DNA from 3 places in the Citrobacter sp. Cm046 genome. Region 1 is predicted to be linked to each of the others. Evidence: predicted binding sites of a transcription regulator. Region 1 holds the regulator's gene; each other region holds the start of a gene.
The links. The regulator PhoB, encoded in region 1, activates phosphate uptake and scavenging genes when phosphate is short. The targets are predictions, from matches to a motif close to CTGTCATAAAACTGNCNNAT.
Positions count from the first base shown of each region.

Region 2: a site for PhoB is predicted at 7,297-7,316, ahead of glpT (glycerol-3-phosphate transporter). Genes of this name have one in related genera too.
Region 3: a site for PhoB is predicted at 8,492-8,511, ahead of uvrB (excinuclease ABC subunit UvrB). Genes of this name have one in related genera too.

Region 1 is NZ_JAOWGP010000036.1:172,606-182,619, forward strand. Features, by position in the region: gene rdgC (recombination-associated protein RdgC) at 1-613, opposite strand, end outside; gene mak (fructokinase) at 705-1,616, shown strand; gene sbcC (exonuclease subunit SbcC) at 1,863-5,006, opposite strand; gene sbcD (exonuclease subunit SbcD) at 5,003-6,205, opposite strand; gene phoB (phosphate response regulator transcription factor PhoB) at 6,395-7,084, shown strand; gene phoR (phosphate regulon sensor histidine kinase PhoR) at 7,135-8,430, shown strand; gene brnQ (branched-chain amino acid transporter carrier protein BrnQ) at 8,838-10,014, shown strand, end outside.
Region 2 is NZ_JAOWGP010000043.1:196,065-206,078, forward strand. Features, by position in the region: gene ubiG (bifunctional 2-polyprenyl-6-hydroxyphenol methylase/3-demethylubiquinol 3-O-methyltransferase UbiG) at 1-476, shown strand, start outside; gene nrdA (class 1a ribonucleoside-diphosphate reductase subunit alpha) at 916-3,201, shown strand; gene nrdB (class Ia ribonucleoside-diphosphate reductase subunit beta) at 3,314-4,444, shown strand; gene yfaE (ferredoxin-like diferric-tyrosyl radical cofactor maintenance protein YfaE) at 4,444-4,698, shown strand; gene glpQ (glycerophosphodiester phosphodiesterase) at 4,736-5,806, opposite strand; gene glpT (glycerol-3-phosphate transporter) at 5,810-7,168, opposite strand; gene glpA (anaerobic glycerol-3-phosphate dehydrogenase subunit A) at 7,439-9,067, shown strand; gene glpB (glycerol-3-phosphate dehydrogenase subunit GlpB) at 9,057-10,014, shown strand, end outside.
Region 3 is NZ_JAOWGP010000034.1:42,215-52,228, reverse strand. Features, by position in the region: gene clsB (cardiolipin synthase ClsB) at 1-377, shown strand, start outside; gene OGX98_RS05105 (lysylphosphatidylglycerol synthase domain-containing protein) at 377-1,339, shown strand; gene OGX98_RS05100 (Bax inhibitor-1/YccA family protein) at 1,395-2,099, opposite strand; gene moaE (molybdopterin synthase catalytic subunit MoaE) at 2,141-2,593, opposite strand; gene moaD (molybdopterin synthase sulfur carrier subunit) at 2,595-2,840, opposite strand; gene moaC (cyclic pyranopterin monophosphate synthase MoaC) at 2,833-3,318, opposite strand; gene moaB (molybdenum cofactor biosynthesis protein B) at 3,321-3,833, opposite strand; gene moaA (GTP 3',8-cyclase MoaA) at 3,855-4,844, opposite strand; molybdenum cofactor riboswitch at 4,832-4,977, opposite strand; gene yvcK (uridine diphosphate-N-acetylglucosamine-binding protein YvcK) at 5,242-6,150, shown strand; gene uvrB (excinuclease ABC subunit UvrB) at 6,241-8,262, opposite strand; gene OGX98_RS05060 (ABC transporter ATP-binding protein) at 9,034-9,756, shown strand; gene bioD (dethiobiotin synthase) at 9,722-10,014, opposite strand, start outside.

The DNA of each region.
Region 1 (10,014 bases):
CGCCATCTTCCAGCATGGCTTTCAGTTCCGCTTCATCCAGCAACTGGAAGCCCTGGGCGACAGAGCCGGAACGCACCCATTCGGTGAGCGTTAACTCGATCGGATTTTCCAGCGCTAACGGAACAACCGGCAGAGAACCCAGGCTTTTACGCAACAACGCCAGCGTATCTTCCGCTTTCTTCGCGCTTGCGCAGTCGACCATGATCAGGTCATTGACGGTGTCTATCCACATCATTGTCTGGCTGAAGCGGCTAAAGGCGCGCGGCAGCAATGAATGCAACACTTCATCTTTAAGCGAGTCTTTTTCGGTCTTTTTGAGTTTGCGACCCTGCTCAGCTTCCAGTTTGAATATTTTTGCTTCAAGCGCCTGCTTAATCACAGGGGATGGCAGGATTTTCTCTTCTTTGCGGGCGCAGATAATAATTTGGCCGTTGGCGGTATGCGTCAATGCATCGCTGTGCGATCCCATCGGCGGAACCCAACCCATTTTTGCCATATCCTGGCTGCCACAAGGGGTAAACGTCATTGAGGCTAGCTGTTTTTCCATCTCTTCGGCACGCAAAGAAACATCGCGGCTAAGACGGTAAACCATTAAATTTTTGAACCACAGCATGATAATTTCCACGGCCTTGTCGTTAAATCCAGCGGGCATAATAGCGAATTGTCGCTATGCTTGCATTGTTAATCGGGAAGAGGGACATACAGTGCGTATAGGTATCGATTTAGGCGGCACGAAAACAGAAGTGATTGCGCTAGGTGATGTGGGCGAACAGCTTTTTCGCCATCGCCTGCCCACGCCGCGTGATGATTACCGGCAAACAATAGAAACAATCGCTACGCTGGTGGAAATGGCGGAAAACGCAACCGGCCAGACGGGAACCGTTGGTATGGGGATCCCAGGTTCGATTTCCCCTTACACTGGTGTGGTGAAGAACGCCAACTCGACCTGGCTCAATGGTCAGCCTTTTGATAAAGATTTAAGCGCGCGGTTGAAGCGTGAAGTGCGTCTGGCAAACGATGCCAACTGTCTGGCCGTTTCTGAAGCGGTAGATGGCGCGGCGGCGGGTGCGCAAACCGTGTTTGCAGTGATTATCGGTACGGGATGTGGTTCTGGCGTGGCTTTGAATGGGCGAGCGCATACCGGTGGCAACGGTACGGCGGGAGAGTGGGGACATAACCCGCTACCGTGGATGGATGAGGATGAACTGCGTTATCGGCAGGAAGTGCCTTGTTATTGCGGCAAACAGGGCTGTATTGAAACCTTCATTTCTGGGACAGGGTTTGCTACGGATTATCATCGGCTGAGCGGAAATCAGCTAAAAGGCAGTGAAATTATTCGCCTGGTAGATGAGCAGGATGCCCTGGCTGAGCAGGCACTGAGACGATATGAGTTACGCCTGGCGAAATCGTTAGCTCATGTGGTGAACATTCTTGATCCTGACGTCATTGTACTGGGCGGTGGGATGAGTAATGTCGACAGGTTGTATCAAACGGTCCCGTCGTTGATTAAGCAGTTTGTCTTCGGCGGCGAGTGTGAAACGCCTCTACGAAAAGCGCTGCACGGTGACTCCAGCGGCGTACGCGGTGCGGCCTGGCTGTGGCCGCAAGAGTCATAATCTCTTTTGCCGGATAACCCGTCATACTTCAAGTTGGCTGCGCGTTACCCGGCTCGTCCATTAACCTCATTCTGACGGGCCGCCGCTCCGCAGCATTCAAATCTGCTCCTGACAGATTTGTCACTCCCCCAGTCACTTACCTGAGTAAGCTCCTGGGGCTTCACTCAATTGCCGCCTACAAGCAACTCGAATTATTTTGGGTATGCACGTTTATCTGTGCTATCCGGCATTACAACAGAGTCTGGCCTATTCCACCGCAAACATCCTGTCGAGTTTGCTGTAACCCAGTCCATTGATTTTTTTAACTTTTATCTGCACCGGAATACGCTCTTTCATCGCTTCGACGTGGCTGATAACCCCAATGGTCTTGCCGGTAGCGTTAAGGGCATCCAGCGCGTCCAGGGCGGTATCAAGCGTCTCGCTGTCCAGCGTGCCAAAGCCTTCATCGAGGAACAGGGAATCAATTCGCGTCTTGTGGCTGACCAGATCGGACAGCGCCAGCGCCAGTGCCAGACTGACGAGGAAGCTTTCGCCGCCGGAAAGTGTCCGGGTATCGCGAACGGCATCGGCCTGCCAGGTATCAACCACTTCCAGCTCCAGCGCTTCGCTGGCTTTTCTCTGTAGCAGGTAGCGGCCATGCAGGCGGGTCAGTTGGTTATTGGCCAGCCAGACCAGATTATCCAGCGTCAGCCCCTGCGCAAATTTGCGGAACTTGTCACCTTCTTTAGAGCCGATAAGGGCGTTCAGATAACCCCAGTCTTCGACCTGCTGCGAGACCTTTTCAATCTCCTGCATCAGACTCTTTTGTTGCTGACGGTTTTCGGCATCTTGCTTGAGCTGCTGGCGAATTTCTCCCTGACGAGTGGTGTTATCCCGTAGCCTTTGAGCGAGCTGCGTCAGCGTATCGCGAAGATGTTCCTGACTAAGGGTGAGGTCCGCGCCGACGGGCGGTTGCTGTTGGTGCGTCGCCAGCGCCTGTGTCGATTGATTGACCAGTGTTTGAGCCTGCTGTAACTGGCTTTCCAGCGACTGCTTTAGCTGTTCGAGTCGGTTAAAGGTCTCTTCATCCAGCAGGGCGGCAAGAAAAGCGTCGCGATCGTCGAAGATGCTGGTTTGCAGTGCGGCATCAAATTGCGCCTGAATCTCAGCGACGCGTTGCAGGTCTTGTGCCTCCTGCTGTTGCAGTGTTTGCAACTGGCCCTGTAACGAAAGGCAATCATCGTGCACCTGTCGCCAGTTTTCCAGTGACAGGTTATCTTCGTTATCCTGAATGACTTCGGTCTCAGGTAGCGTTTCCAGCAGAGGAGTAAGTTGCGCAATCTGCGCTTGTAGCTCGGTCAGTTCACTCTGGCGGCTCTGCCATATTTGTGTTTCGCTTGCCCGCTCGCTGAGCCACGCAGCTTCTTCACCATTGGCAGGAAGAGACAGGCCATTCCGGGTTAGCTCAGCCTGCAACGTGCTCTGGCGTTGATCAATCTGTTGCTGCAGGTGAGAGATTTGTTCTGTATGCGCGGTGATTTGCGCCTGCAGGGCATGGCGCAGGCTCAACTGGTGAAGTTGTTGCTCGTGCTCTTCTTCGGCGGCGAGCCAACTGGAGATATCGTCCTGCGGTTGGAGGGTAATGTTCAGACCGGCGGTCACTGTTTGCCACTCTTGAGTAAGTGCTTGCTCCTCCTGAGAAAGCGTCTGCGCTTCGTGTTCATCACGCTGTAGCTGCTGAGTTATTGCGTCGAGCTGCCCACGTAGGGTAGAGCCTTCATCAGCCAGCGTTTTGACCTCTTTTTCTAACGCTTCATGCCGTGCCTGGTTGACGCTCAGCTCAAGCGTTTGATAAGTCGCGATCGCCGGATGCGTGGTGGAGCCGCAGAGTGGACACGGTTGGCCTGACTGCAGTAATGCCCGCTGACTTTCCAGATCTTTAATGCGGGCTTCCTGATCGCAAATCGTTTTTACATCAGCAAGTTGCTGATTCTTATCTTTATAGCGCTGGCGTTTATCCGCCAGAGCGGCGTTGCGCTGAAGCTGCTCCTGCTGTCGCTGTTGGATAGTCGTGCGCAGTTGCGTTAGCTGTTTTTGCCTGGGGGCAATTTGCCCATGAAGCGTGCTCAGACGCTGGCGTAACGGACGAAGCTGTGCATGTTGCGCCAGCGCCAGGGATACGTCTTCAGCCGAAAGTGACAGCGTCGGTTGCGCAAGAGCCTCCAGTTTACGCGTGTCGTTCTCCCGCAACTGTTGCCACTGGCGTAGCTGGTTTTTGGCGTCAGACTGCTGGGCAAAGAGTGCTTTCCACCCCGCCAGTTCGCTGTTCCATAAACGGAAACGGTCATGCTCGGCCAGCCAGTTCGTTAACGTCTGTTTTGCGGTTAACATTATGACGGATTGCCTTTGCGCATGCTGACGAATGCGACTGCGCAGCGCTAAGCTGTGGTGTAAGCGAGCATTCACTTCTTGAATATTCTGGCGTGTTTGGGTGAGTGTAGCCGTTTGTTCCTGAATTCGATCCCAGTACGGGCGTAATGCTCTGGCAGGGAGTGCCAGGCTGAGTGACGCCAGCTGCGGCTGCGCTTGTTCCTGCGCCTCTTGTGCGACCCGCAACGCATGCTGATGGCGGTTTATTTCCGTCTGTAGCTCATTTTGCCGAATTAACCAGTTGAGGTGCTGTTGCTGAGTTTGCTGACTGACAATATGCTGTTTTTCTTCGTCAGTAAGTACCTGCAAACTTTCTGTGAGCGATTGCACCTGTTCTGTTGCTAACAGCGAAACGCCGCTGGCCTGCGCCTGCAGTTTTTCCAGCTCTGTGCGGGCCGTTTTGTGTTTTTCAAATACCATCGCCGAGATTTGGCCGTAGATCTCTGTGCCGGTCAGCTCTTCCAGCAGTTCGGCACGTTCTTTCGGTTTGGCGTTAAGAAACGCGGCAAACTGCCCCTGTGAAAGCAGCATGGAGCGGGTAAATCGTCCGTAGTCCAGCCCGGTGAGCGTGGCGGTCATCTCCAGTTTGTCTTTGACTTTATCTGCAAGGATTTTCCCGTCGGCGCAACGGGCAAGCTCTACGCGTGGGACCTGCAGGTTACCTTCTGGCTGGTTACGGGCACGGTTCTGGCTCCAGAAGGCACGATAGGCTTCGCCTTTGACTTCGAATTCCACTTCCGCCAGACACTCTGCGGTGTCGCGGGTCATCAGATCGTTTTGTGACTGAGATACGTTACTCAGTCGCGGTGTTTCGTGGTACAGCGCGAGGCAAATAGCATCCAGCAGTGTGGTTTTTCCAGCCCCTGTCGGACCGGTGATAGCGAACAAGCCGTTGCTGGCGAACGGCTCTGCCGTGAAATCGACTTTCCATTCCCCTTTCAGGGAGTTCAGGTTTTTCAGGCGCAAGCTGAGAATTTTCATGCTTCATGCTCCCCGGCGAGTGTCTGTAATGTGGTACTGAACAGCTGATTCAGGCGCTCGCGCTGTGGTTCTTCCAGCTCTTCCAGCGCCAGGCGGCGGTCAAAGACTTCTGTCACGCTCAGTTCGCTCAGCGTTTCGCGTCGTTCATTCACCATAATACGTTCACGTTGTTCCCGGCTGCGGCGTACCAGCAAGACTTCTACCGGTAAGTCTTCAGTTAAGGCCTGAATTTTACGCTGCATATCGTGCAGATAATCATCAGTGGTAATTTCGATATCTAACCAGACGGGCGGTTCCTGATCTGTGTCGCGCCACTGCTCAAGTTGAGCAGTAATAGACGCTAAATCGCCTTTCAGTACCGAAAGCGGCTGTGTAACCGGCACGGTGAGGTTTTCAACCGCGCGCAGCTTACCCTCTTCGAAACTCACCAGATGAACGCATTTATTTTTGCCGCACTCATCAAAACTCAGCGCAATCGGCGAGCCACAGTAGCGAATATGCTCTGTTCCGCCGATGACCTGCGCCCGGTGAATATGTCCCAGCGCGATGTAATCCGCTGGCGGGAAATTTTGTGCCGGAAATGCATCCAGCGTGCCAATGTAGATGTCACGAACGGCGTCACTTTTACTGGCACCGACGGTAGTCAGATGCCCTGTCGCAATAATGGGCAGGTTCTGGTCGCCGCGTAGCTTACAGGCGTCCTCATATTGCTGTTGATAATAGTCGGTGATGGCTCCCAGCAGATGCTGCTGCTTTTCTCCGCCTGTGAGTCCTGCCTGGCTGGTGATGATGTCGCGTGGACGTAAAAAAGGGATCGGGCATAATATCGCACCCGGTGTGCCGTCGCGGCGCTGGAGTATCTGTGGCGCATGACCTGCGCTGGCGACCACCGTGGTGTTCAGAAACGCCAGAATATCGCGGGATTCATTGAGCGTGGCGACAGAGTCGTGGTTTCCTGCCAACACCACCAAATGACAACCTGTTTGTTGCAGATTTACAACAAAGCGATTGTATAGCTCACGGGCGTAGCTTGGGGGAGAGCCGGTATCAAAAATATCGCCAGCCACAATAATCGCATCCACCTGATGGGATTGTGCCGTATCCAGAAGCCAGTCGAGAAAGGCCTGATGCTCAGCGGCGCGGCTCTTGCTGTAGAAGTTTTGGCCCAGATGCCAGTCAGACGTGTGAAGGATGCGCATAAGTGTTCCATGGCAAAAAACGTGAACAGGATTATAACCTTTGCAGGACGGTAATATCTTGCCTCCGGGCTGTCATAATTCAACAACCTTCGTTAAACCTGGACTATCTTTTCATAAATCTGTCATAAATCTGACGCATAATGACACCGTATTGATGATAAACGAGTTAATTAAAAAACAGGGCAAATCATGGCGAGACGTATTCTGGTCGTAGAAGATGAAGCTCCAATTCGTGAAATGGTCTGCTTCGTGCTCGAGCAAAACGGTTTTCATCCCGTAGAAGCCGAAGACTATGACAGTGCTGTGAACCAACTTAATGAACCCTGGCCGGATCTCATCCTGCTGGACTGGATGCTTCCGGGCGGGTCGGGTCTGCAGTTCATTAAACATCTCAAGCGAGAAGCGATGACGCGGGACATTCCTGTGATGATGCTGACGGCAAGAGGGGAAGAGGAGGACCGCGTGCGTGGTCTGGAAACCGGTGCAGATGACTATATCACTAAGCCGTTTTCTCCCAAGGAACTGGTAGCGCGTATTAAAGCCGTTTTGCGTCGTATTTCGCCAATGGCGGTTGAAGAGGTCATTGAGATGCAGGGCCTGAGCCTGGATCCAACCTCGCATCGTGTGATGACCGGCGAGGATCCGCTTGATATGGGACCCACCGAATTCAAGTTATTGCATTTCTTTATGACCCACCCTGAGCGCGTCTACAGTCGCGAGCAATTACTCAATCATGTCTGGGGCACCAATGTTTACGTGGAAGACCGGACAGTAGATGTGCATATCCGCCGGTTGCGCAAGGCGCTGGAGCACAGCGGACACGATCGCATGGTGCAGACGGTGCGTGGGACGGGATATCGTTTTTCGACCCGCTTCTGACTGGTAAGAATACAAGCCTAATGGACCTGGCTGTAAATGGAGTATGACGTTTGCTTGAACGATTGTCATGGAGAAGGCTGGTACTGGAGCTGATACTTTGCTGCATACCGGCTTTTATCCTTAGTGCTTTTTTCGGTTATCTGCCCTGGTTTTTACTGGCGTCGGTAACAAGCCTGCTTGTCTGGCATTTCTGGAATTTATTACGTTTGTCCTGGTGGTTGTGGGTCGACAGGAGTATGACACCACCGCCGGGGCGAGGCAGTTGGGAACCGTTGCTGTACGGTTTGCATCAAATGCAGCTACGTAACAAGAAGCGCCGTCGTGAACTGGGTAATCTGATCAAACGCTTTCGTAGTGGGGCTGAATCACTCCCCGACGCGGTTGTACTGACTACCGAAGAGGGCGGTATTTTCTGGTGTAATGGCCTGGCGCAGCAGGTTCTGGGATTACGCTGGCCGGACGATAGCGGCCAAAATATTCTTAACCTGCTGCGTTACCCGGAATTCACGTTGTACCTGAAAACGCGCGACTTTAGTCGACCGATCAATTTGGTTCTCAATACCGGACGACATCTGGAAATTCGCGTGATGCCCTATACCGATAAGCAATTGCTGATGGTGGCGCGTGATGTCACCCAGATGCACCAACTGGAAGGTGCGCGGCGTAACTTTTTTGCCAACGCCAGCCATGAGCTGCGTACACCAATCACGGTGCTGCAAGGCTATCTGGAAATGATGCAGGAACATCCCCTGGAAGGTGCAACGCGAGAAAAAGCGCTGCACACCATGCGTGAGCAAACACAGCGTATGGAAGGGCTGGTTAAGCAACTGCTGACATTGTCGAGAATCGAGGCCGCACCAGCGCTGCTGTTGAATGAAAAAGTCGATGTGCCGGTGATACTGCGCGTGGTTGAACATGAGGCGCAAACGCTGAGCCAGAATAAACACACCTTTACCTTTGACGTTGATAGCCAGCTAAGTGTGTTGGGTAATGAGGAGCAACTGCGCAGTGCTATCTCGAATCTTATCTATAACGCGGTCAACCATACCCCTGCGGGAACGCATATCACCGTGCGCTGGCAGCATGTGACCCAAGGCGCTGAGTTCAGCGTCGAAGACAACGGCCCCGGCATTGCTTCTGAGCATATCCCGCGTCTGACTGAGCGATTTTATCGCGTGGATAAAGCGCGATCCCGGCAAACGGGCGGTAGTGGATTAGGGCTGGCGATCGTGAAGCATGCGTTAAATCATCATGACAGTCGGTTGATTATCGACAGTGCACCAGGAAAAGGAACGCGGTTTAGTTTCATACTCCCGGAACGTTTAATTGCCAAAAGTAACCGCTAACGCTCATTTGTAATGTTAACTTTCCAAAAGCCAGCGCAAGCTGGCTTTTTTCATCATCGTCAATAATGACATCCTGAATTTTACGACGTTTGATTGTTTTTTGTTCGCATTATTGCCCATGACTTTTTCACGGGAATGGTGTTTTGTGCTGGTTCTATTTTTCATATCACTATATTGTTCTGGTTTTTAGATCCCACCTTGCTTTAAAACGTTATAAGCGTTTAAATTGCGCACCAAGTGCTGTCATACCGACTGCATTTACGCGGTAAATCGAAAAACTATTCTTCGCTGCGTCTGGTTGGGAGGATATCCCGCTGGAATTGATTAAAAATGCCGCTGTATTGTCCCTCAGGGAACGGCAGAAAATTAAACGTTTTCAACACCACATCCACAGGCTGTAAGACTTTATGACCCATCAGTTAAAATCACGCGATATTATCGCCCTGGGATTTATGACATTTGCACTGTTCGTTGGTGCAGGTAACATCATTTTCCCCCCAATGGTTGGTTTGCAGGCCGGCGAACACGTCTGGACTGCGGCTTTTGGCTTTTTGATTACCGCCGTTGGTCTTCCGGTGCTTACCGTTGTAGCGCTGGCGAAAGTCGGTGGCGGTGTAGACAGCCTGAGCACCCCGATCGGCAAAGTAGCAGGTTTACTGCTGGCTACCGTGTGTTATCTGGCGGTAGGGCCGTTATTTGCTACTCCGCGTACCGCGACAGTCTCTTTTGAAGTGGGAATTGCTCCGCTGACTGGTGACTCGGCGCTGCCGTTGTTTATCTATAGCGTGGTTTATTTCGCGATTGTTATTCTGGTGTCGCTCTATCCGGGCAAACTGCTGGATACGGTGGGGAACTTCCTTGCGCCGCTGAAAATTATTGCGCTGGTTGTGCTTTCTGTTGCAGCGATTGTCTGGCCTGCGGGCCCGATCAGTAACGCCATGGAAGCCTATGAAACCGCAGCGTTTTCTAATGGCTTCGTGAACGGGTATCTGACAATGGATACGCTGGGTGCGATGGTCTTTGGTATTGTTATTGTTAACGCCGCTCGTTCGCGTGGCGTTACTGAAGCGCGTCTGCTGACCCGTTATACCGTCTGGGCGGGTCTGATGGCTGGTGTGGGTTTAACGCTGTTGTACCTCGCGTTGTTCCGCCTGGGTTCTGACAGTGCGACGCTGGTCGATCAGTCTGCTAATGGTGCTGCGATTCTGCATGCGTATGTTCAGCATACCTTCGGTGGCGCAGGTAGCTTCTTGCTGGCCGCACTGATTTTTATTGCTTGTCTGGTGACTGCAGTTGGCCTGACCTGTGCGTGCGCTGAGTTCTTTGCCCAGTATGTGCCGCTGTCTTATCGTACGCTGGTGTTTATCCTCGGCGGCTTCTCGATGGTGGTATCGAACCTGGGTCTGAGCCACCTGATTCAGATCTCCATTCCGGTGCTGACGGCTATCTATCCGCCATGCATCGCACTGGTTGTATTAAGCTTTACCCGCTCATGGTGGCATAATTCTTCCCGTGTCATTGCACCTGCGATGTTTATCAGCCTGATTTTTGGTATCCTTGATGGCATTAAAGCTTCTGCAATTG
Region 2 (10,014 bases), on a different contig from region 1:
ATATGGGCTTTGAACCGTTACAGGTAGCCAGACTTCACGCGCTGGAAAGCGGTATTCAGGTTGAATATGTGCAAGAAACCGTAGAAGAGCACGCCGCAAAACATGCGCATCAATATGACGTTGTAACCTGCATGGAAATGCTGGAACACGTTCCGGATCCGCAGTCAGTGGTCAGATCCTGCGCCAGGCTGGTAAAACCGGGTGGCGAAGTCTTTTTCTCCACGCTTAACCGCAATGGCAAATCCTGGCTGATGGCGGTGGTCGGGGCGGAATATATTCTGCGTATGGTGCCAAAAGGCACACATGACGTGAAAAAATTTATTAAGCCTGCTGAGTTGTTAGATTGGGTTGACCAGACTGTACTGAAGGAACGTCATATGACGGGTCTGCATTACAACCCGATCACTAACACCTTCAAACTGGGCCCAGGCGTCGACGTTAACTATATGGTACATACCACCGCACAAGCCGAGTAACACGCTCCATTACAAAGGCCGGATAAAGGGTTCTCCCCGCCATCCGGCATTTAGTTTGTTTGACCACGCTTTACTGCAATACCTACCAATCATTAGTAGCATCGCTAACGCAATTTTTGCGCCAAATCATAAGAACCTTCTGCACCTTCGACGAAGAAATCAGCACTCGATCAAATTTTCTATTTTTTTTCTCAATTATTGACATCCTCGCCAGGCCTTATAAGACGCGCACTTAGCGATTCTCACCCTTTTGCAACCTCAATTTAACCTCAAAATCAACTCTTGTGCTGAAAAGAATCCCTACTAGAATACTCACCATATAGCGTCTATTTTATCAAACAACCCCTATATATAGTATTTATCCACAGACTTAGTCACAACATGGCTCTGTGGATAATATGGGGGATATTTTTTCTTTCACGGACAGGTAAAAAACCACATGAATCAGAGTCTGCTGGTGACAAAGCGTGATGGTAGTACAGAGCGCATCAATCTCGACAAAATCCACCGAGTTCTGGATTGGGCGGCAGAAGGACTGAATAACGTATCGATTTCTCAGGTCGAGCTGCGCTCCCACATTCAGTTTTATGACGGTATCAAAACCTCCGATATCCATGAAACTATCATCAAAGCTGCCGCAGACCTGATCTCCCGCGATGCGCCGGATTATCAGTATCTGGCTGCCCGCCTGGCAATTTTCCACCTGCGTAAAAAAGCCTATGGTGAATTTGAACCGCCAAAACTGTTCGACCATGTAGTGAAAATGGTTGAAATGGGCAAATACGACAATCATCTGCTGGAAGACTACACGGAAGAAGAGTTCAAGCAGATGGACTCGTTCATCGTACACGACCGCGATATGACCTTCTCCTATGCTGCTGTTAAGCAGTTAGAAGGCAAATACCTGGTGCAAAACCGTGTTACCGGTGAGATTTATGAAAGTGCGCAGTTCCTCTACATTCTGGTAGCAGCCTGCCTGTTCTCTAACTATCCACGTGAAACCCGCCTGGAATACGTTAAACGTTTCTACGATGCCGTTTCTACGTTCAAAATTTCGCTGCCGACGCCAATCATGTCTGGTGTGCGTACTCCGACCCGTCAGTTCAGCTCCTGCGTACTGATCGAGTGTGGTGACAGCCTGGACTCTATCAATGCCACTTCCAGCGCGATTGTGAAATACGTTTCCCAGCGAGCAGGGATCGGTATCAACGCCGGCCGCATTCGTGCGCTGGGTAGCCCGATCCGCGGTGGTGAAGCGTTCCACACCGGCTGTATCCCGTTCTACAAGCACTTCCAGACCGCAGTCAAATCCTGCTCTCAGGGTGGCGTACGCGGCGGTGCTGCTACGCTGTTCTATCCAATGTGGCATCTGGAAGTTGAAAGTCTGCTGGTGCTGAAAAATAACCGTGGCGTTGAAGGTAACCGCGTTCGTCACATGGACTACGGTGTGCAAATCAACAAGCTGATGTACACCCGTCTGCTGAAAGGCGGCGACATCACCCTGTTTAGCCCATCCGATGTCCCGGGTCTGTACGATGCGTTCTTCGCCGATCAGGATGAGTTCGAGCGTCTGTACACCCAATATGAAAACGATGACAGCATCCGTAAGCAACGCGTAAAAGCGGTCGAACTGTTCTCACTGATGATGCAGGAACGCGCTTCTACTGGCCGTATCTACATTCAGAACGTTGACCATTGCAACACCCACAGCCCGTTTGACCCGGCCATCGCACCGGTGCGCCAGTCCAACCTGTGCCTGGAAATCGCCCTGCCAACCAAACCGCTGACCGACGTTAACGACGAAAACGGTGAGATTGCGCTGTGTACGCTGTCAGCATTTAACCTCGGCGCAATTGAGAGTCTGGACGAACTGGAAGAGCTGGCTGTACTGGCTGTTCGCGCACTGGATGCACTGCTGGATTACCAGGATTATCCAATTCCGGCGGCAAAACGTGGCGCAATGGGCCGTCGTACGCTGGGTATTGGCGTGATCAACTATGCCTACTGGCTGGCAAAAAATGGCAAGCGTTACTCTGACGGCAGCGCAAATAACCTGACTCACAAAACCTTTGAAGCCATTCAGTATTATCTGCTGAAAGCCTCTAACGAACTGGCAAAAGAGCAAGGCGCGTGCCCGTGGTTTAATGAAACCACCTATGCCAAAGGTATTCTGCCGATCGATACCTACAAAAAAGATCTGGATGCGATCGTCAGCGAAGCACTGCATTACGACTGGGAACAACTTCGTGAATCGATCAAGACTCACGGCCTGCGTAACTCCACGTTGTCTGCCCTGATGCCGTCCGAAACCTCTTCGCAGATCTCCAACGCCACCAACGGCATTGAACCCCCACGCGGCCACGTGAGTATTAAAGCCTCTAAGGATGGGATCCTGCGCCAGGTTGTGCCGGACTATGAGCACCTGAAAAATGCCTATGAATTGCTGTGGGAAATGCCGAACAACGACGGCTACCTGCAACTGGTCGGCATTATGCAGAAGTTTATTGACCAGTCTATTTCAGCGAATACTAACTACGATCCGTCACGCTTCCCGTCCGGAAAAGTGCCGATGCAGCAGTTACTGAAAGATCTGCTCACCGCCTACAAATTTGGTGTGAAAACGCTGTACTATCAGAACACCCGTGACGGTGCAGAAGATGCGCAGGATGATCTGGTGCCGTCCATTCAGGACGATGGCTGCGAAAGCGGCGCATGTAAGATCTGATGAATGATGCCGGGTGGCGCTACGCTTACCCGGCCTACGATTGCACGGTTTGTAGGCCGGACGCGGTGCCTGCACCGCCATCCGGCGCTCATACCACAAAGGATTCACATCAATGGCATACACCACATTTTCACAGACGAAAAATGACCAGCTACTGGAACCGATGTTCTTCGGCCAGCCGGTGAACGTTGCACGCTACGATCAGCAAAAATATGACATCTTCGAAAAATTGATCGAAAAGCAACTCTCTTTCTTCTGGCGCCCAGAAGAGGTCGATGTCTCTCGCGATCGCATCGACTACCAGGCACTGCCAGAACATGAAAAACACATTTTTATCAGCAACCTGAAGTATCAGACGCTGCTGGACTCCATTCAGGGACGTAGCCCAAACGTGGCGCTGTTGCCGCTGATCTCTATCCCTGAGCTGGAAACCTGGGTTGAAACGTGGGCGTTTTCTGAAACAATCCACTCACGCTCCTACACCCATATCATCCGTAACATCGTTAATGATCCGGCGATAGTGTTTGACGATATTGTCACCAACGAACAGATCCAGAAACGTGCGGAAGGGATTTCCAGCTACTACGACGAATTAATCGAGATGACCAGCTACTGGCATCTGCTGGGCGAAGGTACGCACACGGTAAATGGCAAAACGATTGTCGTGAACCTGCGTGAGCTGAAGAAAAAACTATATCTGTGCCTGATGAGTGTTAACGCACTGGAAGCGATCCGTTTCTACGTCAGCTTCGCCTGCTCTTTCGCCTTTGCCGAACGTGAATTGATGGAAGGCAATGCCAAAATCATTCGCCTGATCGCCCGCGATGAAGCGCTGCACCTGACAGGTACGCAGCATATGCTGAATCTGTTACGCAGCGGCGTGGACGACCCGGAAATGGCAGAGATTGCCGAAGAGTGCAAACAGGAGTGCTACGACCTGTTTGTACATGCTGCACTGCAGGAAAAAGAGTGGGCAGACTATCTGTTCCGCGACGGTTCGATGATCGGTCTGAACAAAGATATTCTGTGTCAGTACGTCGAGTACATCACCAATATTCGTATGCAAGCGGTGGGACTTGATCTGCCGTTCCAGACACGCTCTAACCCGATCCCGTGGATCAACACCTGGCTGGTGTCTGATAACGTTCAGGTTGCGCCACAGGAAGTGGAAGTGAGCTCATATCTGGTCGGCCAAATCGACTCCGAAGTGAACACCGACGATCTGAGTGATTTCCAGCTCTGATGGGCCGCATTACCCTGCGCATTTCTGGCACACAGTTGTTGTGCCAGGATGAACATCCTTCCCTGCTCGCTGTGCTCGAATCGCACAATGTTGAGGTCGAATATCAGTGTCGTGAGGGCTATTGTGGTTCCTGCCGTACGCGTCTGGTAGCAGGACAGGTGGACTGGATTGCAGAGCCTTTAGCCTTTATTCAGCCAGGTGAGATCTTGCCCTGCTGTTGTCGGGCAAAAGGGGATATTGAGATAGAAATGTAGTTTTGTCGGGTGACGGCGAAGCCGCCACCCGGCACATTTAGCGCTTCTCTTTCAAAAAGCTCACCGCTTTATCCGGGAAATCAGTAAACAGCCCGTCAACACCCGCCTTGTTATACAGAATGTCATACAGCTGATTCACGTCAGTCGCGTAATCCGGCAGTTGATCGGCACGAACGGTATAAGGATGCACAACCATCTTGTTCTGATGAGCGTCCTGAACCATTGCGGTTAATGAGATATTGCCTTGCTTAGATTTCTCATCAACCAGCATGTGGTAATCCGGCCCAATGCCGTCCGCATACTCTGCCACCTGCTTCATCGCACCCGGTTTAAACATCCAGTCGTAGTTGTAATTAACCCAACTACCGTCTGGTTTTTTCTCCTGGGTTTCATTCCAGTCAGTGTACGCAATCAACTGCACCAGATTGAGATCCATCCCCATCTTCGGTTCCAGTTCATTTTTAATGCGTTTTAGCTCTGCGACGTCAAAACACTGCAGATAGACATTGTCTTCCTTGCCGGTATACCCATACTTTTTGAGTACCTCCAGCGTCTTAGCCGCAATATCCTTCCCTTCCTGGTGATGGAACCACGGTGCTTTCATTTCCGGGTAAATACCGATGTTCTTACCGGTGGAATGATTTAATCCCTGAACGAACTCAATCTCTTCTTCGAAAGTGTGCACGCGGAAATCAGATTTACCCATCGGGAAACGCCCTGGATATGTCTGCACCTTTTTGCCGTTTTCGATATCGAAGCCTTCAGTAAATTTCAGCGATTTGATCTCATCCAACGTAAAGTCGATAGCGTAGTAACGTCCATCTTTACGGGCACGATCCGGAAAGCGTTCGGCAACGTCGGTTACACGGTCAAGATAGTGGTCATGCAGGACGACCAGATGGTCGTCCTTAGTCATCACCAAATCCTGCTCCAGATAATCCGCACCCTGCGCATAGGCCATCGCTTTTGCGGGCAGCGTATGCTCCGGTAAATAGCCGCTTGCTCCACGGTGTGCAATCACAATCTTGTCTGCAGCGATGGCCGCACTGCTGACCACCATACCGGTCAACATCAGCGCTACGCTGAGACTTTTCAATGTCGTTTTCATCTATTAGCCCCCGTTACGCTTCAGTTCCATCTCTTTGTGATGACGTTTTTCACCAATCATGACGACCACCAGCAGAATAACCGCCAGCACGCTGCCGCCAATCATCACCATAAAGCCGCCATCCCAGCCGAAGAAGTCAACGGTGTAACCGACAATGGCGCTTGCCGCCACAGAACCGCCCAGGTAACCGAACAGTCCGGTAAAGCCTGCCGCCGTACCCGCCGCTTTTTTCGGTGCCAGTTCCAGCGCATGCAGACCGATCAACATTACCGGGCCGTAGATCAGGAAGCCGATGATAATCATACAAGCCATATCAACGTTCGGGTTTCCTGCCGGGTTCATCCAGTAGACGATCGTCGCAATAGTCACCAGCGTCATAAAGAACACACCGGTTGCGCCACGGTTACCACGGAAGACTTTATCCGACATCCAGCCGCATAACAGGGTGCCCGGGATACCTGCGTATTCATATAAGAAGTAAGCCCAGGAAGATTTATCCAGTGCGAAATGCTTCACTTCTTTCAGATAGGTCGGCGACCAGTCAAGGATGCCGTAACGCAGTAAATAGACGAACACGTTGGCGATGGCGATGTACCACAACAGTTTGTTCGGCAGAACGTACTGCATGAAGATCTGCTTCGCAGTCAGCTCTTCTTCTGCTTTTTCGTTGTAATCATCCGGATAGTCGTTCTTGTACTCTTCAATCGGCGGCAGACCGCAGGACTGCGGGGTATCGCGCATCAGAGCAAAGGCAAACAGGGCAACAACAATCGCGCCAAATGCCGGCATGTACAGCGCCGCTTTCCAGTCGTTAAACCAGGCCATCCCCAGCAGGAACAGCAGCGGTGGCAGACCACCACCAACGTTATGCGCGCAGTTCCAGACGGAAACGATGCCACCACGCTCTTTCTGTGACCACCAGTGCACCATGGTACGGCCACACGGCGGCCAGCCCATCCCCTGGAACCAACCGCAGAGGAACAACAGCACAAACATCACGGCAATGCTCGATGTCGCCCACGGTACAAAGCCCATAAACAACATCACTGCCGCAGCCAGAATCAAACCAGCGGGCAGGAAAACGCGCGGATTCGAGCGGTCCGAAACGGACCCCATGATGAATTTCGAAAAACCATAAGCGATGGAGATACCAGACAACGCAAAGCCCAGATCGCCACGAGAGAAACCCTGCTCAACCAGATAAGGCATCGCCAGGGCAAAGTTCTTACGTACCAGGTAGTACGCGGCGTAACCAAAAAAGATCCCCAAGAAAATCTGCCAGCGCAATCGACGATAGGTCGGATCGATCTCCGCTGCAGGCAAACGCGCTTTGTGTGGCGCCGGTTTAAAAATGCTCAACATATTGTAGCCTCCGTGGCCGTCTTTCGTTCGAAGGAAACACTGCAGTTTGTCGTAACAACCCTACCGCTCCCAGTGTGGCCGCGATGTTAAGGAATCATTCGGTGCAATAATGTGAATTACAGCACATATTGTTACAGTTTTATGACAAATGTTCATAAAGACGCACGGAATCACGTTTCATTTTCGAATTATGAGCGATTATGCGCGAAATCAAACAATCCATGTTTTTTATGTGGCTAAATGATAAAAAACGAACTGTGAGGAAAAACAATGAAAACTCGCGACTCGCAAACAAGTGACGTGATTATCATTGGTGGAGGAGCAACAGGTGCAGGGATCGCACGCGACTGTGCCCTGCGCGGCTTGCGCGTCATCTTAGTAGAGCGCCACGATATCGCTACGGGCGCAACGGGGCGTAACCATGGTCTGCTGCACAGCGGTGCGCGCTACGCCGTCACCGACGCTGAATCTGCTCGCGAATGCATCAGCGAAAACCAAATTCTGAAACGTATCGCCCGCCATTGCGTCGAGCCGACGGACGGTCTGTTTATTACGCTGCCGGAGGATGAACTCTCCTTCCAGGCCACCTTTATTCGCGCCTGTGAAGAAGCGGGCATCCGCGCAGAAGCGATAGACCCGCGGCAGGCGCGCATTATCGAACCGGCGGTAAACCCGCAACTGATTGGCGCAGTAAAAGTCCCGGACGGTACCGTGGATCCCTTCCGTTTAACCGCAGCCAATATGCTGGACGCACGCGAGCACGGAGCCGTGATCTTAACGGCCCATGAAGTGACCGGACTGATTCGTGAAGGAGCGACCGTCTGCGGCGTGAACGTACGTAACCATCTTACGGGTGAGATGCAATCCCTGCATGCACCGGTAGTGGTGAATGCCGCCGGGATCTGGGGTCAGCGTATTGCGGAATATGCCGATCTGAGCATTCGCATGTTCCCGGCGAAAGGTTCGCTGCTGATCATGGATCATCGCATTAACCAGCATGTCATCAACCGCTGTCGTAAGCCGTCCGACGCCGATATTCTGGTGCCTGGCGATACCATCTCGCTGATCGGTACGACCTCACAACACATTGATTACGACGATATCGACAGCAACCGTGTCACCGCAGAAGAGGTGGATATTCTGTTGCGTGAAGGCGAGAAGCTGGCACCGATTATGGCGAAAACGCGCATTTTACGCGCTTACTCCGGCGTGCGTCCTCTGGTTGCCAGTGATGATGACCCTAGCGGTCGCAACGTCAGCCGCGGCATTGTGCTGTTCGATCACGCCGAACGCGACGGGCTGGATGGGTTTATCACTATCACTGGCGGGAAGCTTATGACCTACCGCCTGATGGCGGAATGGGCGACCGACGCAGTATGTCGCAAACTGGGTAATTCCCGCCCTTGTACCACGGCGGATACCGCACTGCCTGGGTCGCAGGAATCTACCGAGCACACGCTAAAACGCGTCATCTCTTTGCCAGCACCACTTCGTGGCTCAGCGGTATACCGTCACGGCGATCGCACTCCAGCCTGGCTTAGCGAAGGTCGTCAGCACCGCAGTCTGGTCTGTGAATGCGAAGCGGTCACGGCGGGAGAAGTGCAATATGCCGTCGAGAATTTAACCGTTAACAGCCTGCTGGATTTACGTCGCCGCACCCGCGTCGGCATGGGGACATGCCAGGGTGAACTGTGTGCCTGCCGTGCCGCAGGTTTGCTGCAACGTTTTAATGTCACCACCGCGGCGCAATCCATCACTCAGCTATCCGAGTTCCTCAATGAGCGCTGGAAAGGCGTGCAACCTATCGCCTGGGGGGATGCGTTACGCGAAAGCGAATTCACGCGCTGGGTTTATCAGGGATTGTGCGGTCTGGAAAAGGAGCACCAGGATGAAATTTGATACCGTCATTATCGGCGGCGGCCTCGCCGGACTGCTGTGCGGCCTGCAACTGCAAAAAAGCGGGTTGCGCTGCACGATTGTCACTCGCGGCCAAAGCGCGCTGCATTTTTCCTCCGGTTCACTGGATTTGCTCAGCACTCTGCCGGATGGTCAACCGGTCACTAACATTGAGACGGGGCTGAACGCGTTGTGCACTCAGGCTCCTGCGCATCCTTATAGCGTTATCGGAACACAAAATGTGCTGGAACTGGCACAACAGGCACAGACTTTGCTGGAAGGATCCGGAGCACGTTTGCAGGGGGACGTTCACCAGGCGCATCAGCGTGTAACACCGCTGGGGACCCTGCGTTCAACCTGGTTAAGCTCGCCGGAAGTCCCGGTCTGGCCACTGTCAGCTCAGCGCATCTGCGTGGTAGGCATTAGCGGTCTGCTGGATTTTCAGGCACATCTCGCTGCCGCCTCATTACAGCAGCGCAACCTCAGCGTCGAAACGGCTGAAATCGATCTGCCGGAACTGGATGTTCTGCGCGACAACCCAACCGAGTTTCGCGCCGTTAACATCGCACGCCTGCTGGATAACGAAGACAAATGGCCGCTGCTTTACGACGCGCTGCTGCCGATAGCAAAAACCTGCGACATGATCATTATGCCAGCCTGCTTCGGACTGGCTGACTCCCGGCTCTGGCAATGGCTCAACGATCGTCTCCCCTGTTCGCTTAATTTACTGCCAACCCTGCCGCCTTCAGTCCTGGGCATGCGTCTGCATAATCAGTTGCAGCGCCAGTTTGTACGCCAGGGTGGGATCTGGATGCCTGGCGATGAAGTGAAAAAAATCACCTGCCAGGACGGGTTGGTGAGCGAAATATGGACCCGCAACCATGCTGATATTCCATTGCGTCCACGCTTCGCTGTACTCGCCAGCGGCAGTTTCTTTAGCAGCGGGCTGG
Region 3 (10,014 bases), on a different contig from region 1:
TTCATGGCAAAGTGGCACTGATGGACGATCACTGGGCAACGGTTGGCTCCAGCAATCTCGACCCACTCAGCCTGTCGCTCAACCTGGAAGCAAATATCATTATTCATGACCGCGCCTTTAACCAGACCCTGCGTGACAATCTGGACCCTATTATTGCGCAAGACTGCAAACGCGTTGATGAATCCATGCTTCCAAAACGCACCTGGTGGAATCTGACCAAGAGCGTGATGGCATTCCACTTTTTGCGCCATTTTCCGGCGCTGGTCGGCTGGTTACCCGCACACACTCCGCGCCTTGCCCAGGTTGAGCCGCCTGCCCAGCCCACTATGGAAACACAGGATCGCATTCAGGCAGAAGATGCCGGAGGGAAACCCTGATGGCAAAATCTCATCCGCGTTGGCGATTAGCGAAAAAAATCCTCACCTGGCTCTTTTTTATAGCAGTCATCGTGTTACTGGTTATTTATGCCAGCAAGGTGAACTGGGAAGAGGTGTGGACGGTTATCCGTGATTACAATCGGCTCGCCCTGCTCAGCGCGATTGGACTCGTGATCGTCAGCTATTTGTTCTATGGCTTTTATGACCTGCTTGGACGGTATTATTGCGGGCATAAACTGTCAAAACGCCAGGTAATGCTGGTATCGTTTATCTGTTACGCCTTCAACCTGACATTAAGTACCTGGGTCGGTGGTATTGGGATGCGCTATCGGCTTTACTCGCGCCTTGGATTGCCGGGAAGTACTATCACGCGCATTTTCTCGCTCAGTATTACCACCAACTGGCTGGGCTACATCCTGCTGGGCGGTTTTATTTTTACCTTCGGCGTCGTTCAGTTACCCGCGCATTGGTATATCGATGAGCTTACGCTACGCATTCTGGGCGTGTCGCTGCTGCTGATTATTGTCGTGTATCTGTGGTTTTGCGCATTTGCCAAACATCGCCACATCACGATTAAAGGTCAAAAACTGGTACTTCCATCATGGAAATTCGCCCTTGTTCAGATGGCAATATCCAGTACCAACTGGATAGTCATGGGGGCAATTATCTGGCTGCTGTTAGGCCAGGGCGTGGATTATTTCTTTGTACTCGGGGTGCTACTGGTGAGCAGTATTGCCGGGGTGATCGTGCACATTCCTGCGGGGATCGGTGTACTTGAAGCCGTATTTATCGCCTTGCTGGCAGGAGAAGAGACCTCGCAAGGCTTGATCATCGCCGCCCTGCTCGCGTACCGGGTGCTCTACTATTTTATTCCGTTGCTGCTGGCGCTGGTGTGTTATCTGGTACTGGAGAGTCGGGCGAAAAAGCTGCGGGTAAAGAACGAGAAGGCGATGGCAAAATAGCCGTGAGATTTATTGCCGGATAGCATTGTTAACACCGCCATCCGGCAACAGATATTTAACGACGATTGCCGAAAATACGCAGCAGCATCAGGAACAGGTTGATGAAGTCCAGATACAGCGTTAACGCCCCGAGAATCGCGTATTTACGCAGGTTAGAGCTGTCACGCAAGTCGATCTGCTCGCCGATATTTTTCAGCTTTTGCGTGTCATAGGCAGTCAGGCCGACAAACACGATCACTCCAATGTAGGTCACCGCCCACATCAGCGCTTCACTCTTCAGCCAGAAGTTAACCAACGAAGCCAGCACTATGCCGATCAACGCCATAAACAACATATTGCCGAAACCACTGAGATCGCGTTTGGTGGTGTAACCATACAGACTCATGATGCCGAACATTCCGCCGGTAACCACAAAGGTGCTGGCGATAGACGAGTAGGTATAAACGATAAAGATACTCGACAGCGTTAGGCCGGTTAATGCCGAGTAGAGCATGAACAGCGTGGTCGCCATTCCGGCACTGAGCTTTTGCACCATGCCCGAAAGAACAAACACCAGCGCAAGCTGGGCAATAATCAGCCCAAAGAAAGTAATTTTGCTTGAGAAGACAAACATCATTACCGCTGGCGTATTCGCCGCATACCACGCAATAAAGGCCGTCAGTAACAACCCACAGGTCATCCAGCCGTACACCTGCGCCATATACGTTTGCAGACCGGAACGGGCCTGTACAATAGAATCGGATCGTGGGAATCGGTCCATGACAATCTCCTGAATCAGTATGAGCCTACAACAATTGTACTCTACCAGCGTTTTGCTGCTTGTTTATCGCTGTCACGGGCGTCCACCCAACGTTCGCCTTCCGGCGTTGCTTCACGCTTCCAGAACGGCGCGCGAGTCTTCAGATAATCCATAATGAACTGGCCGGCATCAAACGCGCTGCTGCGATGTGCGCTGGTTACGCCGACGAAGACGATTTCATCCCCAGGCCACAGTTCGCCGATGCGATGTATAACCGTTACGCGACCTAACGGCCAGCGTTCACGCGCCTCTTCGACGATTTCTGCCAGCGCTTTCTCGGTCATGCCTGGATAGTGTTCCAGCGTTAACGCCTTTACGCTGTCGCCGAGGTTGTGGTTCCGGACTTTACCGGTGAAAGTGACCACCGCGCCATCTTCGTCGCGCTCTGCCAGCCAGGGATATTCTTCCCCGACGCTAAACGGAGCATGTCCAACAACAATTCGCGTTTCAGCCATCTCAGCCTCCGGTTACCGGCGGGAAGAAGGCGACTTCATCTCCCGCTTTAACGGGATAATCAAAGCTGACCAGCGTCTGGTTAACCGCAGCCAGCAGTTTGCCGTCTTCGAGAGCCAGCGCCCAACGATCGCTTTTGGCGGCCAGATGCTGGCGCAGCGCCTCTACCGTAGGAAATTCTGCTGTGACGTCTAACGCATCCGTGTCCACCAGTTCACGTACCTGGGCAAAGAAAAGAACTTTAATCATGCGCATCCACCTTAAAATCTCCCGACTTGCCGCCGCTTTTCGCCAACAGCCGCACCGGACCAATCACCATATCCTTTTGTACCGCTTTGCACATGTCGTAGATGGTCAACGCAGCCACCGATGCCGCCGTTAAAGCTTCCATTTCGACACCGGTTTTACCGGTCAGACGACACAGCGACTCAATGCGCACACGGTTGTGCTCCGGCTCGGCGCGCAGATTAACTTCAACCTTGCTGAGCATCAGTGGGTGACACAACGGGATAAGATCCCAGGTGCGTTTGGCCGCCTGGATACCGGCAATTCGGGCCGTAGCGAAAACGTCGCCTTTATGGTGGCTACCGTCGATAATCATTGCCAGAGTTTCGCTGCGCATGGTGACGAATGCTTCAGCACGCGCTTCACGTACGGTTTCCGCTTTGGCGGAGACATCCACCATGTGCGCTTCGCCAGCGGCGTTAATATGAGTCAGTTGCGACATACTTATTTCTTCAAATGTGGGTGGAAATTACACGGACGTGTACGGGCATCAAGCTGCGGCGCAATAATGTTTTCCCAGGCGGTACGACACGCTTTAGTCGAACCCGGCATAGCGAAAATCAGCGTTTTATTGGCGACCCCGGCAATCGCACGGGATTGCAGCGTCGCAGTACCAATCTCTTCAAAAGAGAGCATACGGAACACTTCGCCAAAACCTTCGACTTCTCTGTCAAACAACGGCTGCAGCGCTTCCGGCGCCTGGTCTCCTTCAGTCAACCCCGTGCCACCAGTAATGAGCACTACCTGCACGTCGTCGCTGGCAATCCAGGCAGACACCTGGGCGCGAATAGCGTAACGGTTCTCTTTGACAATTGCCTTATCAACAATCTGATGACCTGCTTCCAGTGCAGAGTCACGCAAATAATGACCTGAAGTGTCGTCTTCTTCACCACGACGGCTGGAAACAGTAAGAATAGCAATGCGTGTCGGGATAAATTCAGCGCTTACCTGACTCATCTTTAATCTCCTTTTTGTAGATTATCCACCGATATATGAGAGGTTCTGGGTTATGCCGGTATTGTTCTGATGCAGGAAGTGGGTTTGCTTTTTCTCTAGCAGCGCGGCAGAGATGCGCTCTTCCAGCGCTTGCTGCTGCGCATCATCCTCCAGCAAATCACGCAGGCTAACGCCGCCTTCACCAAATAAACACAAATGAAGTTTGCCGACAGAAGAAACGCGCAGACGGTTACAGGTGGCGCAGAAGTCTTTTTCATAAGGCATGATCAGGCCGATCTCGCCGGCATAATCAGGATGACAGAAAACCTGCGCCGGACCGTCGCTGCGCTGGCGTAGCTGGTGGATCCAGCCGCGACGCAGCAGTTCATCGCGCAGAACCTGCCCGGAGATATGGTGTTTACGAAAGAGAGAACTGCCTTCGCCGGTTTCCATCAGTTCAATAAAGCGCAACTGGATTGGACGCGGCTGGATCCAGGCAAGGAAGGTATCCAGTTGATGATGGTTCACGTCGCGCATCAGCACGGTGTTCACTTTCACTTTTTCAAAACCGGCATCAAATGCAGCATCAATACCAGCCATTACCTGCTGAAATTTGTCCTGTCCGGTAATGGCGTGAAACTGGCGAGCATCAAGGCTGTCGACGCTGACGTTCAGCGCCGTGAGTCCCGCTTCGCGCCAGGTAGCGGCATCCCGCGCCAGACGGTACCCGTTGGTGGTTACCGCAATCTGACGGATAGCGTCATTTTCACGCACGGCGGCGATGATGTCGGTAAAGTCGCGACGCAAGGACGGTTCGCCTCCCGTCAGACGCACTTTTTCCGTTCCCAGGCTGGCGAACGCACGTGTGACACGACGAATTTCATCAACGGTCAGAAAGCCGTTATTGGTAACGCCGCCGGGCTTATAGCCATCCGGCAGACAGTAGGTGCAACGAAAGTTACACACATCGGTAATCGACAAACGTAAGTAGTAAAACTTACGAGCGAAAGCATCAGTAAGTTGAGAGCCCATGTACACCTTTCCAAATACGGGAGGCGAAGTCATTTCTTCCTGCGCCCTGGTGACAATCTCATATAAGCATTGTCACGGCCAAAGCACCGTATCATTTGACCCAGGTGCAGTGGCTAGAGTGTTTATTGTGGTTATGCCGATACTAGCGTGTAAATGGTAGTTTTGCCATGTACACTTTCGCTGTATAAACACGTATATAACGACATGATCGTGCATTTTCGCTACAGAATAAGTAAAAACCACACTTTTGCATTGATATACATCATCTTGTCGTAAGGTGAGCCTCGTCAGAAAGAGGTAGATCACAGAAAATTTTTTCTCTGAAACCCGCTGGCTAATTGCTGAAAACACGCAATTTACGCTACTGTACGCTGATCAATTGATATCAGGAAAATATATGCGTACTCGCACGCTGGCGGATCTGGATCGCGTTGTCGCTCTCGGCGGAGGGCATGGATTAGGACGCGTTCTCTCTTCACTTTCCCCTTTAGGCTCACGCCTGACGGGCATTGTTACCACCACCGATAATGGCGGTTCCACAGGCCGCATTCGGCGCTCCGAAGGGGGTATTGCCTGGGGAGACATGCGTAATTGCCTGAACCAGTTAATTACCCAGCCAAGCGTCGCATCCGCCATGTTTGAGTATCGTTTTGGCGGTAATGGCGAGCTTTCCGGGCATAACCTCGGAAATCTGATGTTAAAGGCGCTGGATCACCTGAGCGTGCGGCCTCTGGAAGCCATCAATTTAATTCGCAGTCTACTGAAAGTGGATGCGCATTTAATTCCGATGTCAGAGCTGCCGGTGGATCTTATGGCTATCGACGATCAGGGACATGAGGTCTATGGCGAAGTGAATATTGATCAGCTCACTATTCCCCCTCAGGAGTTGATGCTTTCGCCAAAGGTCCCGGCCACGCGGGAAGCGATTGAAGCTATCGCGGAAGCGGATTTGATTCTGATAGGACCGGGCAGCTTTTACACCAGCCTGATGCCGATCCTGCTGCTCGATGAACTGGCGCAGGCATTGCGTCGCACTCCGGCACCGATGGTTTATATTGGCAATCTGGGGCGTGAATTAAGCCTGCCAGCCGCCAGCCTGACGCTCAGAGATAAGCTGGCAATCATCGAACAGTACGTCGGGAAGAAGGTCATTGATGCGGTAATTGTGGGGCCGAAGGTGGATGTTTCAGCCGTTACTGACCGCATTGTGATTCAGGACGTGCTGGAAGCCAGCGATATTCCTTATCGCCACGACCGCCAGCTATTGCACACCGCGCTGGAAAAAGTAGTACAGGCTTTAGGCTGAGCGAATTTGCCTGATGACGCTTATCAGGCCTACACCGACCTTGACGTTTGTAGGCCGGATAAGGGATTTACCCCGCCATCCGGCAACGCGTTAAGACGCCGCAATAAACAGCTCGCGAAGCTGATGCAACTGGTCACGGATCTGTGCTGCCTCTTCGAACTCCAGGTTCTGCGCATGCTGCATCATCAGCCCTTCCAGCTCATGGATTTTCTGCTGCAGCGCCTTCGGCGTCATATCCAGCTCAACTACCTCGGACTTCGCCCCGGCGCGAGACTTCCCTCTGCCTTTGGCTTTTGTTTTGGCAATATTCTGACCCAACGCCAGAATATCGACCACTTTCTTGTTCAGTCCCTGAGGAGTAATACCGTGCTCTTCGTTGTACTGCTGCTGCTTCTCGCGACGACGTTCGGTTTCACTAATCGCCTTCGCCATCGAGGCGGTAATTTTATCGCCGTAGAGGATCGCTTTTCCGTTGATGTTACGTGCCGCACGACCAATGGTCTGGATAAGCGATCGCTCAGAACGCAGGAACCCTTCTTTATCTGCGTCCAGAATCGCCACCAGAGAGACCTCAGGCATGTCCAGGCCCTCACGTAACAGGTTGATGCCGACTAACACGTCAAACTCGCCCAGGCGCAGGTCACGGATGATTTCCATCCGCTCCACGGTGTCGATGTCCGAGTGCAGATAGCGCACTCGCTCGCCGTGCTCTTCGAGGTATTCCGTGAGATCTTCCGCCATCCGTTTGGTCAGCGTCGTGACCAGTACGCGCTCATTAATCGCCGCGCGGATACGAATTTCAGAGAGCAGATCGTCGACCTGCGTCGCTACCGGACGCACCTCAATAACCGGATCCAACAGACCGGTTGGTCGTACGACCTGATCGACCACTTCATCACCGGATTTCTCCAGTTCATAATTACCTGGTGTCGCAGACACATAGATGGTTTGCGGCGCCAGTGCTTCAAACTCTTCAAACTTCAGTGGGCGGTTATCCAGCGCAGACGGCAGACGGAAACCGTACTCAACCAGCGTCTCTTTTCGCGCCCGGTCGCCGCGATACATCCCGCCAATTTGCGGAATGGTGACGTGGGACTCATCCACTACCAACAGACCGTCGGCTGGCAGGTAATCAAACAACGTCGGCGGCGGCTCGCCTGGCCCTCGCCCGGACAAATAACGGGAATAGTTTTCAATGCCAGAGCAGTATCCCAGTTCGTTCATCATTTCCAGATCGAACTGCGTACGCTGGCTTAAGCGCTGTTCTTCCAGTAGTTTGTTGTTCGCCAGCAGGTTTTTACGTCTTTCGGCCAGCTCGACTTTAATGTCTTCCATGGCCTGCACAATGCGTTCGCGAGGCGTCACGTAGTGTGTTTTAGGATAGATGGTGTAGCGCGGTATGGTTGATTCAACCTGCCCGGTCAGCGGGTCAAACAGTGACAGACGCTCAACTTCTTCATCAAACAGCTCCACGCGCAGCGCAATATCGTCAGACTCAGCCGGGAAGATGTCGATCACTTCACCGCGCACACGGAAAGTACCGCGCTGGAATGCCTGATCGTTACGGGTATATTGCAACTCCGCCAGACGGCGCAGAATGGCCCGCTGATCGATAATCATCCCCACCGTCAGGTGCAGCATCATTTTCAGATACAAGTCCGGGTCACCCAAACCATAGATCGCGGAAACCGAGGCCACGACCACCACATCCCGACGCTCCAGCAGCGCCTTGGTCGCCGACAGTCGCATCTGCTCAATATGCTCGTTTACCGACGCATCTTTCTCGATAAACGTATCAGAACTCGGCACATACGCTTCCGGCTGATAATAGTCGTAGTAGGAGACAAAATACTCAACCGCATTATCCGGAAAGAACTCTTTCATCTCACCATATAGCTGGGCTGCCAGCGTCTTGTTAGGCGCCAGCACCATTGTGGGACGCTGTAAGTCAGCTATCACGTTGGCAATGGTGAATGTTTTTCCCGACCCCGTTACGCCCAGCAGCGTTTGATGCGCAAGCCCATCCTCCAGCCCTTCTTCCAGGCGACGAATCGCCTCAGGCTGATCGCCAGAGGGTTTAAAAGCGGAATTCAGTTTGAACGGTTTACTCATGAGCAGCTACCTGAAGCAATGGGCGGGCAGGTGTGTAATTTTACTCGCAGTCGTACATTTTGCCAGTAAAATATACTGGATGAAAAAACAGTAACGCGCCAGAATATATCTGTTACGCCATCAGAAAGCCCGTCACTGTGGACGAAAATTTTGGCGCTGACGAGATAAAACACCAGTAAAAATGTGTTATCCCCAGACCAATGACTTTTTTAACATTTGTCAAGCTACCGGATGAAAGTTTTGTGGCAACGCATGACACTTCTGCGACAGCCATTGATTTTATCTAACAATTTGTATTTAAATGACTATTCTCTCGAGACGTCTTTCGCACCAATTTAGTCGCAAGCCGCGTCTTCTCTCGCTTACATTGTGTTTTCTAACTCTAATGCACAAGGTTATCCACAGGAATAGTGGATAACTGCCTCCAGCCCGTACTGACTGCCGCCTGGCGAAAACACATCTATGGTCTTTTCTGGGGTAATAAAAAAAAATTATCGCTAATTTTTGATATTTATCAGCTAACGAAGCGACCTGCAGCAGCCGAGATCTTGCTCGCATTTTCATCATTTTGCTATCTGCACCACTATGACGCTCACAAGCACTGGCAATGTGCACCCTGGTGCAGGAAATCATCTCTGTGCTTTGTCATTTGATGTACGCAAATCGCTTATCACACTGTTTATCTCCCAGGTTCCTCTTCTGGCAAGAGATTTGCACTTTTCTACCCACTCCCTGCTCGTGGGGTGGATAACATCATGATGGAGAAAATCTATGCTAAGTCTTCGCGCAGTGAATCACTATTACGGTAATCAGCACACGCTATGGGATGTGGATCTCGACCTGATGCCCGGTAAGTGTACTGGCGTGCTGGGACTGCCAGGAATGGGAAAAACCACACTGGTGAATTGCATCACCGGTAATTTACCTATCGAAAGTGGCACCATGTTCTGGCATCAGGCCGGTGCGCCACCGCGCGATCTGCGTCCAATCCCCGCGGCCAGTCGCATCGCGCTGGGTATTGGCTACGTTTCACAAGAGCGGCGTATTTTTTCGCAGTTGACGGTAGAAGAGAATCTGCATATTGCGCGTAAGGCAGTTGGCGAAAGCGAGGCAATGAGCAGCAGCGATATTTACCGCCTCTTCCCACAGTTGTACGTTCTGCGTCGCAGCAAAGGGGCGATATTGTCAGATGACAATCAGTACCAGCTGGCACTCGCCAGCGCTCTGGTCACGCGCCCACGTCTGCTGATCCTCGATGAACCGACGCGGGGGACGGGCCAAGCGTATATCCACAAGCTGGGAAATTTGATCGTGCGGCTGAGCCAGGAGCTGGGCATCGCGATTATGCTTGCGGAGCAAAGTTTGCCATTCATTCGCCGGGTCGCCGACTGCTATTGCCTGTTGCATCGCGGGCGCAATGTCGCACAGGGAGCGATGACACAACTCAACGATCCGCTTCTCAACGACTGGGGGACGCCAGAGATAAAACGCTAAGATCGATATATTGCCCTGTCGATACCCGCAGCGGATCTTCCGCCAGCCATGGGATCTCTCCCAGCAACGGTGCCGGGAGAGAACGCGTCAGCGTCGCCATATATTCAGCGTGACGTTTACCCGGCGGCATCACGTCATTAGCGACCCATCCGGCAAGCGTCAGGCCAGCCTGCAGCACCGCCTGCGCGGTCAGGATGGCGTGGTTGATACAACCAAGCTTCACGCCAACGACCAGAATGACCGGCAATTGCTCCGTTT